One region of the Streptomyces sp. NPDC048001 genome, then DNA from elsewhere that is predicted to be linked to it. Evidence: riboswitches for the same ligand, from Rfam matches in the RefSeq annotation. Region 1 holds a riboswitch; each other region holds the start of a gene.
What was found. Region 1 has a riboswitch for cobalamin ahead of ACGF15_RS11915 (ABC transporter substrate-binding protein). Riboswitches for the same ligand answer to the same signal wherever they lie in the genome.
Positions count from the first base shown of each region.

Region 2: another riboswitch for cobalamin. It lies ahead of ACGF15_RS08075 (energy-coupling factor ABC transporter permease); the one in region 1 lies ahead of ACGF15_RS11915 (ABC transporter substrate-binding protein).
Region 3: another riboswitch for cobalamin. It lies ahead of metE (5-methyltetrahydropteroyltriglutamate--homocysteine S-methyltransferase); the one in region 1 lies ahead of ACGF15_RS11915 (ABC transporter substrate-binding protein).

Region 1 covers NZ_JBIDBN010000005.1:336,376-340,650, reverse strand. The annotation lists gene ACGF15_RS11925 (metallophosphoesterase) at 1-378, shown strand, start outside; gene ACGF15_RS11920 (4'-phosphopantetheinyl transferase) at 375-1,115, shown strand; cobalamin riboswitch at 1,337-1,461, shown strand; gene ACGF15_RS11915 (ABC transporter substrate-binding protein) at 1,542-2,606, shown strand; gene ACGF15_RS11910 (iron ABC transporter permease) at 2,603-3,772, shown strand; gene ACGF15_RS11905 (ABC transporter ATP-binding protein) at 3,769-4,275, shown strand, end outside.
Region 2 covers NZ_JBIDBN010000003.1:340,765-345,039, forward strand. The annotation lists gene dhaK (dihydroxyacetone kinase subunit DhaK) at 152-1,144, shown strand; gene dhaL (dihydroxyacetone kinase subunit DhaL) at 1,212-1,856, shown strand; gene ACGF15_RS08070 (PTS fructose transporter subunit IIA) at 1,853-2,287, shown strand; cobalamin riboswitch at 2,358-2,580, shown strand; gene ACGF15_RS08075 (energy-coupling factor ABC transporter permease) at 2,609-3,307, shown strand; gene ACGF15_RS08080 (energy-coupling factor ABC transporter substrate-binding protein) at 3,304-3,657, shown strand; gene cbiQ (cobalt ECF transporter T component CbiQ) at 3,661-4,275, shown strand, end outside.
Region 3 covers NZ_JBIDBN010000022.1:45,719-49,993, forward strand. The annotation lists gene aceB (malate synthase A) at 1-16, shown strand, start outside; gene ACGF15_RS28690 (3-hydroxybutyryl-CoA dehydrogenase) at 13-906, shown strand; cobalamin riboswitch at 1,104-1,322, shown strand; gene metE (5-methyltetrahydropteroyltriglutamate--homocysteine S-methyltransferase) at 1,487-3,805, shown strand.

The sequences.
Region 1 (4,275 bases):
CTCGACCCCGAGCCCCATCCCTCGCGGGACGCGTGGTGCCGTGCCCGGGTCGCCGCCACGGAGCCGCGCCTGGCCGCGGTCGGCCCCTCGGCACCCCTGGTGATGGTGAACCACTTCCCGCTCGTCCGGGAACCCACCCGGGTGCTGCGCCATCCCGAGTTCGCCCAGTGGTGCGGCACGGAACTCACCGCCGACTGGCATGTGCGCTTCCCCACCGCCGCGGTGGTCTACGGCCACCTGCACATCCCGCGCACCACCTGGCACGACGGGGTCCGCTTCGAGGAGGTCTCGCTCGGCTACCCGCGCGAGTGGCGCCGGCGGGGGGTCGCCGAGGACCAGGACCCGTGCCGGCTCGTCTTCCCGGTGGAGGCGGCGTGATCGGGTCCCTCCTCCCGCCCGGCGTCCACCACGCCGAGGCCTTCGCGGACGACGAGGAGCCGGGCCGGTTCCCCGAGGAGACCGCCCTGGTGGCGCGTGCCGTGCCCGCCCGCCGCCGGGAGTTCGCCACCGTGCGGCGCTGCGCCCGCACCGCGCTGGCGGAGCTGGGGGTGCCCCCCGCGCCGCTGCTGAAGGGCCGTCGCGGCGAACCCCTGTGGCCGCACGGGGTGGTGGGCAGCATGACGCACTGCGCCGGGTACCGCGGGGCGGTGGTCGCCGCGGCCTCCGGCGTCGCCTCGCTCGGGATCGACGCCGAGCCCGACGAACCGCTCCCCGACGGGGTGCTGAAGCTGATCGCGGTCGCCGAGGAGCGCGAGCGGCTGGCCGCCGGGCCCTCCCCCGCCCCGGGGGTCCACGGCGACCGCCTGCTGTTCTGCGCGAAGGAGGCCGTCTTCAAGACCTGGTACCCGCTGATGCGGCAGGAGCTGGACTTCCACGAGGCGTCGGTGCGCTTCCACCGGACCGGCGAGACCTGCGGCACCTTCCACGCCGCGCTGCTGGTGCCGGGCCCGCAGGTGGCGGGGCGCCGCCTCGACGGGCTGAGCGGCCGCTGGACCGCCCGGAACGGCCTGCTGCTCACCGCCGTCACCCTCCTCGCGGACGGGACCCATCCGCAGGGCACGTCCTCCGGCAGGGGCGGCACGGCCGCCGGCTCCCGGTCCCCGGCGCCCCTCTGAGGGGCCGTCCGGGGGCACGGGCGGGGGCCCGCCGGCCGTGCACGGGGTGCCCGGCGCGCGGGTGCGCCGGGCCCGCCGGCCCCGCCGGGCCCGGAGCAGCACCCGGCACCGGGCGCCCGCGCCCCCTTCCGCGCCCCTGGTCCGCTGCCGTGCGCCGTCGGGTGGTCTTGGGGGGCCGGATTCGGACACGTAGTATCGCCTCGTCACTACCGCGACGGGAGACAGGAAGCCGGTGCGATTCCGGCACGGTCCCGCCACTGTGACCGGGGAGTGGAACCCTGCGGACGGCCACGGCGCGCAGCGCGGGAAGGCCAGGGGCAACGTCGATCCGGGAGTCAGGAAACTGACCCGTCGCGGGCCCGGTCCAAGGAGCGCGGACTCCGCAGGAGGCTTCACGTGTACGACGACGGCACCCGTCGCCCGGCCATGCCCATATCCCCCCTTTCCCCCCACTCCCCCGGAGCCCGCCCCGCCCCGGCGCTCAGGCGCCGGAGCGCCCCGCGGCGGCGCACGGCATGGGCGCTGGCCGCGGCGCTCACCACCGGTCTCCTCACCGGCTGCGGCACCCAGGAGAGCGGCGCCGCCCCCGACGCGGACGCCCGCGCCGCCACCGAGGGCTTCCCCGTCACCATCGAGAACTGCGGCATACGCACCACCTACCAGGAACCGCCCTCGCGTGCCGTCACCATCCACCAGCACCCGGCGGAGCTGATGCTGGCCCTGGGGCTCCAGGACCGGATGGTCGGCACCGCCTTCCCCGACTCGGCGGTGCTCCCCCAGTACGCGGACGCCTTCGGCGCGATCCCCGAACTGGCCGAACGCGAGCCCTCGTTCGAGACGGTGCTGGAGGCCGAGCCGGACTTCGTCTACGGCGGCTACGGCAGCGCCTTCGACGAGAAGGAGGGCCGCTCGCGCAGGGCCTTCGCCGACGCGGGCATCGACACCTACCTCAACCGCGAGTACTGCGGCGAGGACGAGGTGCACATCGCGGACGCCTACGAGGAGATCCGCACCGTGGGCAGCATCTTCGGAGTCGACGAGCGCGCCGAGAAGCTGGTGGCCGGGCTGAAGGCGCGGGTGGACGAGGCCACCTCCGCCGTGGACGGCGTGGACCCGGTGTCCGTGTTCGTCTACGACAGCGGCGACAAGGCACCGTTCACGGCGGGCGGCAAGGGCCTGGGCACCGAGATCATCCGTCTCGCGGGCGGCCGCAACGTCTTCGACGACCTCGACGCGGTCTTCGGCGACGCCTCCTGGGAGCAGGTCGTCGCACGGAAGCCCGAGGTCATCGCGATCTACGACTACGCCGGGTCCGGCAGCGTAGAGGAGAAGAAGGAGTTCCTGCTCGCGCAGCCCGCGCTCGCCGATGTGCCGGCCGTCCGCGACAAGCGCTTCGTGGTGCTGCCGCTGACCGCGACGCTGGTCGGGGTGCGTCCGCCGCTGGCGGTCGAGGAGATCGCCCGCGCACTCCACCCCGAGCGGTTCGCGTGAGGCCGCGGGGCGCCGTCGGTGCGGCCCCCGCCGGCACCGGGCAGCGCGGCCCCGGCACCGATCCGGGGCCGCCGTCCCGCCCCGCCGGCAGGCGGAAGGACGCCACCGGCGCCGCCGCTGCCGGCGGGCGCGCCGGCCGCCTGGCACCCGTCCTGCTCACCGGGCTGCTGCTGGTCTCCGTCACGGCGGGGCTCGGGGTCGGTTCGGTGCACGTGCCCCCGGGCGAGGTGTGGGGCATCGTGACGCACGCGCTGGGCGCCGACTGGGCCGAGCCCGCGTGGTCCCGGGCACGGGAGACGATCGTGCTCGACGTCCGGGCACCGCGGGTGCTGCTCGGGGTGGTCACGGGAGCGGGGCTCGCCGTGGTGGGGACCGCGCTGCAGGCGCTGGTCCGCAACCCCCTGGCCGAGCCCTACCTGCTCGGGGTGTCCTCGGGGGCCTCGCTCGGGGCCGTGGTCGTGGTCGTCACCGGGGTGAGGCTCCTCGGCCCGGTGTCCCTGTCGGCCGCCGCCTTCGCCGGGGCACTGCTGTCCATGCTGCTGGTGTACACCACGGCACGGGCGGGCGGGCGGATCACCTCCATGCGGCTGATCCTCGCCGGGGTCGCGGTCGCCGCCGTGCTGACGGCGCTGATGGACCTGATGCTGCTCACCTCCGACCGGGCCAACCACGCCCGGGAGGTGCTCGCCTGGACGCTCGGCGGCCTCGGCGGGGTCCACTGGGGGAGCCTGTGGCTGCCCGCGGCCGCGCTGCTGCTGGGCATCGGCGTGCTGACGGTGCAGGCTCGGTCGCTGAACCTGCTGCTCGCGGGCGAGGAGGCCGCCGCCACCATGGGCCTGGACGTGGCGCGCTTCCGGGCCCGGATGTTCGTGCTGCTGTCCCTGGTGACCGGCTGCCTGGTGGCCGCCGCCGGGCCCATCGGCTTCGTCGGGCTGATGATGCCGCACATCGTGCGGCTGTTCGTCGGCGGCGACCATCGGCGGGTGCTGCCGACGGCGGCGCTCGCCGGGGCCTGCTTCCTCGTCTGGGCGGACATCGCCGCACGGACGGTGGCCGCGCCGATGGAGATTCCCGTGGGCGTGCTGACCGCGCTGTGCGGCGGACCGTTCTTCCTGTGGCTGATGCGCCGGGACGCGCGGCGGGGCGACGAGCGGGGGCGGGCATGAGCGCGGCAGCACTGAGCGTCGAGCACCTCACCCTCAGCGCAGGGGTCCGCCGGGTGGTCCAGGACGTCTCCCTGGCCGCCGCCCCCGGCGAGGTGATCGGCCTGGTCGGCCCCAACGGCAGCGGCAAGTCGAGCCTGCTGCGGGCGGTCTACCGGGTCCTGCGTCCCGACGAGGGGCGCATCCGGGTGGACGGCGACGACCCCTGGGGGATGTCCGCACGGACGCTGGCGCGCACCCTCGCCGCCGTGGTGCAGGACCCGGGTGCGGCCTTCGACCTGACCGTGCGCGACGTGGTGGCCATGGGCAGGACGCCCCACAAGCGGCTCCTGGACGGGGACACCGCCGAGGACGCCCGGCTGGTCGCCGCCGCGCTGTCGGCCGTGGACGCCGAGGACCTGGCCGACCGCGGCTTCGACCGGCTGTCGGGCGGTGAGCGGCAGCGGGTGCTGATCGCCCGCGCGCTGGCCCAGGAGCCGGCGCTGCTGGTGATGGACGAACCGACC
Region 2 (4,275 bases), on a different contig from region 1:
TCGGCGGTGCCCCGCCGGGCCGGCGTCCGCACCGCGGCGCGAGCGCCCGCGGCACCCGCCGGCGCGCAGGGCGCCGGAGTTCGTTCCGCCTCCCCGCACGGGGCACCGCCCCGGCGGGGAGCACATCGGCGAGGCCGCCAGGAGGAATGCGTTGAGGATGCTCATCAATGTGCCGGAGACGGTGGTCCCGGACGCCCTCAGGGGGATGGCCGCCGCCCACCCCGAGCTCGCCGTCGACGTGGACAACCGGGTGATCGTGCGCGGCGACGCCCCGGTGGCGGGGAAGGTCGCCCTGGTCTCCGGCGGGGGCTCGGGCCACGAGCCGCTGCACGGGGGCTTCGTGGGGCCGGGGATGCTCGACGCCGCCTGCCCCGGCGAGGTCTTCACCAGCCCCGTTCCGGACCAGATGGTGCGGGCCGCCGCCGCGGTCGACAGCGGCGAGGGCGTGCTGTTCGTCGTCAAGAACTACACGGGCGACGTGCTGAACTTCGCGATGGCCGCCGAACTGGCCGAGGACGAGGGGGTGCGGCTGGCGACGGTCCTCGTCGACGACGACGTGGCCGTGACCGACAGCCTCTACACCGCCGGGCGCCGGGGCACCGGCGCCACGCTGCTGGTGGAGAAGATCGCCGGGGCGCTGGCCGAGGAGGGCGCCCCGCTGGAGCGGGTGGAGGCGGTGGCCCGGAAGGTCAACTCCTCGTCCCGCAGCTTCGGGGTGGCGCTCAGCGCCTGCAGCACGCCCGCCAAGGGCGGCCCCACCTTCGACCTCCCGGCGGGCGAGCTGGAGCTGGGCGTCGGCATCCACGGCGAACCGGGCCGCGAGCGGCGGCCGATGATGACCTCCGGGGAGATCGCGGACTTCGCGGTGGAGGCCGTCCTGGACGACCTGCAGCCCACCGGTCCGGTGCTGGCGCTGGTCAACGGCATGGGCGCCACCCCCCTGCTGGAGCTGTACGGCTTCAACGCGGAGGTGCAGCGGGTGCTGGGCAGCCGCGGGGTGCCCGCCGTCCGCACCCTCGTCGGCAGCTATGTGACCTCGCTGGACATGGCGGGCTGCTCGGTGACGCTCTGCCAGGCGGACGAGGAGCTGCTGCGCCTGTGGGACGCCCCGGTGGCCACCCCGGCCCTGCGCTGGGGCCGCTGACGCCCCGCCGGGCCCGCCCGGCACCTGGAACCGCCCCGCACACAGCGGACCGACCACCCGGACACCCATGAGCCCGAACCCCGAGGGAGCGCCCGTGCTCGACACCGAGTTCTTCCGCCGCTGGCTGTCGGCAGCCGCCGCGGCCGTGGACCGCGAGGCCGACCGGCTGACCGAGCTGGACGCGGCGATCGGGGACGCGGACCACGGCACCAACCTCAGACGCGGCTTCGCCGCGGTGACCGCGGCCCTTCAGGAGGCGGCACCCGCGACCCCGGGCGCGGTGCTGGTACTGGCGGGAGGCCGGCTGATCTCCTCCGTCGGCGGGGCCTCGGGCCCGCTGTACGGGACGCTGCTGCGCAGCGCGGGCAAGTCGCTGGGCCCGGCGGGCGAGGTCTCCCCCGAGCAGTTCGCGAAGGCGCTGCAGGAGGGGGTCGCGGCCGTGTCCCGCCTGGGGGGCGCGGTGCCCGGGGACAAGACGATGATCGACGCGCTGGAGCCCGCCGCGCAGGCGCTGGCCGAGGACCCCGAGGGGTTCGCCTCGGCGGGTTCCGCGGCGGCCGGCGGCGCCCTGGCGACGGTGCCGCTGAGGGCCCGCAAGGGGCGGGCGAGCTATCTGGGCGAGCGGAGCATCGGCCACCAGGACCCCGGGGCGACATCGTCGGCGCTGCTGGTCGCGGCGCTGGCCGAGACCGCCGCCCGGGGGGCGTCGTGAACGGCGGGACGGCCGCGGGCGGCGGCACCGCGCGGGTGGGCGTCGTGCTCGTCTCGCACAGCGCCCGGGTCGCGGAGTCGGTGGCGGAACTGGCCTCGGAGCTGGCGGGCGGCGGGGCGCAGGGCGCTCCCGTCGCCGCGGCGGGCGGCGGGCCCGACGGCGGCACCGGCACCAGCGCCGAGCTGATCGCCGCCGCGGCCCGCTCGGTCGACGCGGGGGCGGGCGTGGCGGTCCTGGCCGACCTGGGCAGTGCCGTGCTCACGGTCAAGGCCCTGCTCGCCGAGGGCGGCGAACTGCCCCCCGGCACCCGCCTGGTGGACGCGCCGTTCGTGGAGGGCGCGGTGGCGGCCGTGGTCACCGCCTCGGCCGGAGGCGACCTGGACGCGGTGGCGGCGGCGGCCGGGGAGGCGTACGGCTACCGCAAGGAGTGAGGGCGCGGGCGGGGGTCCGCGCGCCGGTGGGTGCACCGGTGCGTGCCTTGTGGTGGCGGCGGCCGGGGGACTAGTGTCACGGGGCCTTGGTGTACGGGAAACCGGTGCGGTACCGGTGCGGCCCTCGCCACTGTGATCGGGAGTCCGGCTCCACCCCCTTCGGGGAGCCACTGGGCGCCGCGGGAGACCGCGGTGCCTGGGAAGGCGGAGCCGGGCGGTTCGCCGTGCCCGGAAGAGTCCTTCCGGGCACCTTCCCGTCAGCCAGGAGACCGGCCAGGGCGCGTTGTCCATCCACGAGGTGCTGGAGAGGGTCTCCCAACCATGCATATAGCCGAGGGGTATCTCCCCCCGCTGCACGCCGTCGCCTGGGGCGCGGCGTCCGCGCCCTTCGTCGTCCACGGCGTCCGCGCACTGTCCCGCGAGGTCAGGGCCCACCCCGAGTCGACCCTGCTGCTCGGGGCGTCCGGTGCGTTCACCTTCGTCCTGTCCGCGCTGAAGATCCCTTCCGTGACGGGCAGTTGCTCCCATCCCACCGGAACGGGCCTGGGCGCGATCCTGTTCAGACCACCGGTGATGGCGGTCCTCGGAACGATCACCCTGCTGTTCCAGGCGCTGCTGCTGGCGCACGGCGGGCTCACCACGCTCGGCGCCAACGTCTTCTCCATGGCGGTGGTCGGGCCCTGGGCCGGGTACGCGGTGTTCCGGCTGCTGCGGCGCTGGGACGTGCCGCTGATGGTGAGCGTGTTCTTCGCCGCCTTCGTCGCCGACCTGTCCACGTACTGCGTCACCTCCGTGCAGCTGGCGCTGGCCTTCCCGGACCCGGGCACCGGAGTCGCCGGCTCGCTGGCCAAGTTCGCGGGCATCTTCGCCGTCACGCAGCTCCCGCTGGCGGTCAGCGAGGGCCTGCTCACGGTGCTGGTGATGCGGCTGCTCGTGAAGTCCAGCAAGGGCGATCTGACCCGGCTCGGCGTGCTGGTGTCCGGCGGCCGTGCAGCACACAAGGAGGCCGCGGCCCGATGAACCGGAACACGAAGATCAACGCGCTGCTCGTCCTCGCCGTGCTGGCGCTCGCGGTGCTCCCCCTCGCCCTGGGCCTCGGGGACCACAAGGAGGAGCCGTTCGCCGGTGCGGACGGCCAGGCCGAGGCCGCCATCACCGAGCTGGAGCCGGACTACGAACCCTGGTTCTCCCCGCTGTACGAGCCGCCCTCCGGGGAGATCGAGTCGGGGCTCTTCTCGCTCCAGGCCGCCCTCGGCGCCGGTGTCCTCGCCTACTACTTCGGCGTCCACCGCGGCCGCCGCCAGGGCGAGGCCAGGGCACGGGCGGCGCAGCCCTCCGACGACGCCGCCGGGACCGCAGAGAGCGGCTGAGACGTGCTGCCGATCGACGCTGCGGCGCACAGCAGCCGCTGGCGCCGCCGCCATCCGGCCGAGAAGGCCCTGCTCGGCCTGGGGTTGACCGTCTCGGCGGTGTGCCTGCCGCCCTGGCCCGGCGCCGTGCTGGTGGCGGGTGCCACGCTCGCCGTGCTCCTCGGACCCGCGGGCGTGCCCCCGCGTCAGCTGTGGCGGGCGTTCCGCATCCCGCTGGGCTTCTGCGTCACCGGGGCGGTCCCGCTGCTGTTCGCCGTGGGCGGGCCGGCCGGGCTGGTGTCCCTGGCGCCGGAGGGACCCGCCGACGCGGGCAGGCTGCTGCTGCGGACCTCGGCGGCCTCCCTCGGGGTGCTGCTGTTCGCGTTCACCACCCCGCTGTCGGACGTCCTGCCCCGGCTGGTGCGGGCGGGCGTCCCGGCGCCCGTCGTGGACGTGGCCCTGGTGATGTACCGGATCAGCTTCCTGCTGCTGGACGCGGTGCACCAGGTGAGGCAGGCCCAGGCGGCGCGGCTGGGGCACACCAGCCGCGCCGCCGTGTGGCGGTCGCTCGCCGGACTGGGCGCGACCGCGTTCGTCCGGGCCTTCGACCGCGCCGAGCGGCTCCAGAACGGGCTCGCC
Region 3 (4,275 bases), on a different contig from region 1:
GGGGGCGGGGGCGTGAGCGGGGACATCCGGCGCGTCGGCGTGGTCGGCGGCGGACAGATGGGGGCAGGCATCGCGGAGGTCTGCGCGCGGGCGGGGCTGGACACGGTGGTGTGCGAGGTGGACGCCACCGCCGCCCGCGCCGCGCGGGACCGGGTGGTGGCCTCGCTCGACCGGGCGGTCCGGCGGGGCAAGGCCGAGGAGGCGGACGCCCGGGACGCGCTCGCCCGGATGGTCTTCACCGGCACCCTCGACGACCTCGCGGACCGGCAGCTCGTCGTCGAGGCGGTGGTGGAGAACCCGGCGGCCAAGACCGAGGTGTTCGCGGCGCTGGACAAGATCGTCGAGGATCCGGGCGCGGTGCTGGCGACCAACACCTCCTCCCTGCCGGTCATGCGGCTCGGGATGGCGACCGGGCGCGCCGACCGGGTGGTGGGGCTGCACTTCTTCAACCCGGTCCCGGTGCTGCCGCTGGTCGAGGTCGTCGGCTCCCTGCACACCTCCCCCGGGACGATCGCCGCCGTGCGGGACTTCGCCACCGGCACACTCGGCAGGACGGTGATCCGCTCCCAGGACCGGTCGGGCTTCGTCGTCAACGCGCTGCTCGTCCCGTACCTGCTGTCCGCCGTCCGGATGGCGGAGTCGGGCTTCGCGACCGCGGCCGACATCGACGCGGGCATGGAGCTGGGCTGCGCCCATCCCATGGGGCCACTGAAGCTCGCCGACCTGATCGGCCTGGACACCGTCGCCTCGATCGCACGGTCCCTGTACGAGGAGTTCCGCGAGCCGCTCTACGCGCCGCCGCCGCTGCTGCAGCGCATGGTCGAGGCGGGGCTCCTCGGCCGGAAGAGCGGGCGGGGGTTCCACACCTACGACCGGGGCCGACCGCCCGGTCCGGACGCGGGCTGAGGGGCCCGCACCGCCCGCCGGGGTGAGGGTCCCGGGGGCGGCAGAGGGCGGGAGGCGCGGATGCCGCGCTTCCCGCCCCGCGGCGGGTGCGGGCGGCGCCCGGCTCCCGTCCCCGGCAGGGGCCGGGGCGGTGCCCGCGTGAGACGGATCCCATCCGGATGACGGACACCTGCGTACGTTCCAATGCGACTACCCGTAGGCTTCCCGGTGCAGCTGGTTCGCCCCGTCCGCCAGGCGGGATGCGTCGTAAGAGGGAACCCGGTGGGAATCCGGGACTGCCCCGCAGCGGTGAGCGGGAACGACCGCCGTCATACGCACTGGGCCCGAAGGGCCTGGGAAGCGACGGCCAGTAGGTGTCCTCCCCCGGGAGGGCGAGCCCGCGAGTCCGAAGACCTGCCGACTGCCCGCGTGCGACCCGCTCGCGCGCGGAATCCCGGTGACCTCGAGGGCGGGTCGGCGATCACACCAGGCGGTCGACCGCGTCTTGCCGCGCGGGATCGTTCCCGTCCGGTCCGCCGTTCCTTCGCGCTCTCGTCCCGTCTCCGGGATCTCAGGGATTCATCTCGCGAAGGAGATCTCCGTGACAGCGAAGTCCGCAGCCGCGGCAGCACGGCCCACCGTGTACGGCTACCCCCGCCAGGGGCGGAACCGGGAACTGAAGAAGGCGATCGAGGGCTACTGGAAGGGCCGCGTCACCGCCGACGCCCTCCGTGGCACGGCCGCCGAGCTGCGCCGGGAGAACTGGCGGCAGCTCGCCGACGCCGGCGTCCACGAGGTGCCGACCGGCGACTTCTCGTACTACGACCACGTCCTGGACACCACCGTCATGGTCGGCGCGATCCCCGAGCGCCACCGCACCGCCGTCGCGGCCGACGCCCTGGACGGCTACTTCGCCATGGCCCGCGGCACGCAGGAGGTGGCGCCGCTGGAGATGACCAAGTGGTTCGACACCAACTACCACTACCTGGTGCCCGAGCTGGGACCGGACACCGCGTTCGCGGCGGACCCGGCCAAGCAGGTCGGCGAGGTGAAGGAGGCGCTGGCCCTCGGTCTCGCGGCCCGACCGGTCCTCGTCGGACCCGTGACCTACCTCCTGCTGTCCAAGCCCGCCCCCGGCGTCCCCGCCGGCTTCGACCCGCTGACCCTGCTGGACCGGCTGCTGCCCGTCTACGCCGAGGTGCTGGCCGACCTGCGCGCGGCGGGCGCCGAGTGGGTGCAGCTCGACGAGCCCGCGCTCGTGCAGGACCGCACCCCGGCCGAGCTGAACGCGGCCGAACGCGCCTACCGCGAGCTGGGCTCTCTCATTGACCGGCCCCGGCTGCTGGTCGCCTCGTACTTCGACCGGCTCGGCGAGACGCTGCCCCTGCTCGCCAAGGCCCCGGTCGAGGGTCTCGCCCTGGACTTCACCGGGGCCGCCGCCGCCAACCTGGACGCGCTCGCCGCCGCGGGCGGGCTGCCGGGCAAGCGCCTGGTCGCCGGCGTCGTCAACGGCCGGAACGTCTGGGTCAACGACCTCACCGCGTCCCTGTCCACGCTCGGCACCCTGCTGGGTCTGGCCGACCGGGTCGACGTGGCCGCCTCCTGCTCACTGCTCCACGTGCCCCTGGACGCGGCGGCCGAGCGGGACATCGACCCGCAGCTCCTGCGCTGGCTGGCCTTCGCCCGGCAGAAGACCGCCGAGATCGCCACCCTCGCCAAGGGCCTGTCCCAGGGGACCGGCGCCATCGCCGCCGAGCTGGCCGCCAACCGCGCCGACCTCGCCGCCCGCGCCGACTCCCCCGTCACCCGCGACCCCGCCGTGCGGGCCCGTGCCGCTGCGGTGACCGAGGCCGACGCACGCCGCTCCCAGCCGTACGCCGAGCGCACCGCCGCCCAGCGTGCCCACCTCGGCCTGCCGCTGCTGCCGACCACCACCATCGGCTCCTTCCCGCAGACCGCGGAACTGCGCACCGCCCGCGCCGAGCTGCGTGCCGGCCGCATCGGCCCGGCCGGGTACGAGGAGCGCATCAGGGCGGAGATCCAGGAGGTGATCGCCTTCCAGGAGAAGAGCGGTCTGGACGTCCTGGTGCACGGCGAGCCCGAGCGCAACGACATGGTCCAGTACTTCGCCGAGCAGCTCACGGGCTATCTCGCCACGCAGCACGGCTGGGTCCAGTCCTACGGCACCCGCTACGTCCGCCCGCCGATCCTCGCGGGCGACATCTCGCGGCCCGAGCCGATGACGGTCCGTTGGACGACGTACGCCCAGTCCCTCACGGACCGGCCCGTGAAGGGCATGCTCACCGGTCCGGTCACCATGCTGGCCTGGTCCTTCGTCCGGGACGACCAGCCGCTCGGCGACACCGCGCGCCAGGTCGCGCTCGCCCTGCGCGACGAGGTGGACGACCTGGAGGCGGCGGGGAGCTCGGTGATCCAGGTCGACGAGCCGGCGCTGCGCGAGACCCTCCCGCTGCGGGCCGCCGACCGGGCCGCCTATCTGGCGTGGGCTACCGAGGCGTTCCGGCTGAGCACCAGCGGGGTCCGCCCGGACACGCAGATCCACACCCACATGTGCTACGCCGAGTTCGGGGACGTCGTCCAGGCCATCGACGACCTCGACGCGGACGTCATCAGCCTGGAGGCCGCCCGCTCCCGTATGCAGGTGGCCCGCGAGCTGGCCTCGCACGGCTACCCGCGCGAGGCGGGCCCCGGCGTGTACGACATCCACTCCCCGCGCGTCCCGAGCGCCGAGGAGGCCGCCGGGCTGCTGCGCACGGGGCTGGAGGCCATCCCCGCCGAGCGGCTGTGGGTCAACCCGGACTGCGGCCTGAAGACCCGCGGGTGGCCGGAGACGCGGTCCTCGCTGGAGAACCTGGTCGCCGCCGCCCGCACCGTCCGCGGTGAGCTCGCGACGTCCTGACCCTCTCCTCGGTCTGCCGGGGCCGGGGCGCGGCTGCGCCCCGGCCCCGCGGTAGGCCGCGGATGACCCGGGAGCAGGTGCCGGCCGCCCCGGACCCGGTGCCCGGCACCGCCCGCCGGCCCGGCCCGTCGTACGGGGCCGGCGGGCGGACCTGGGCGCTGCGGGCGGGCTGTTCGGCGAGGTGCCGTGCGGAAGAGGTTCTCGGCGTACCCGAGGCCGCGGTCCGCGGGGTCCGGCCCCCGACGGGGGCGGTGGTCCACCACCGTGGGCAGTCTGGCCGGCGGGGCCGGCACCCGCTTCCCCCGGTCACGCGCCCCTGCGGCCGGCCTGCCGTGCGCGGTGGCGGCCTTCGGCGCCCCGGTCGGCAGTTGCCCCGTCAGATGCGCTGCGTCCAGGGGGCCTCGGGGTGCGGTGCCGCGGTCCGGCCGCCACCGTGCGCGGACGCCGGCCGGGTGGGCTGCGGGCTGCGG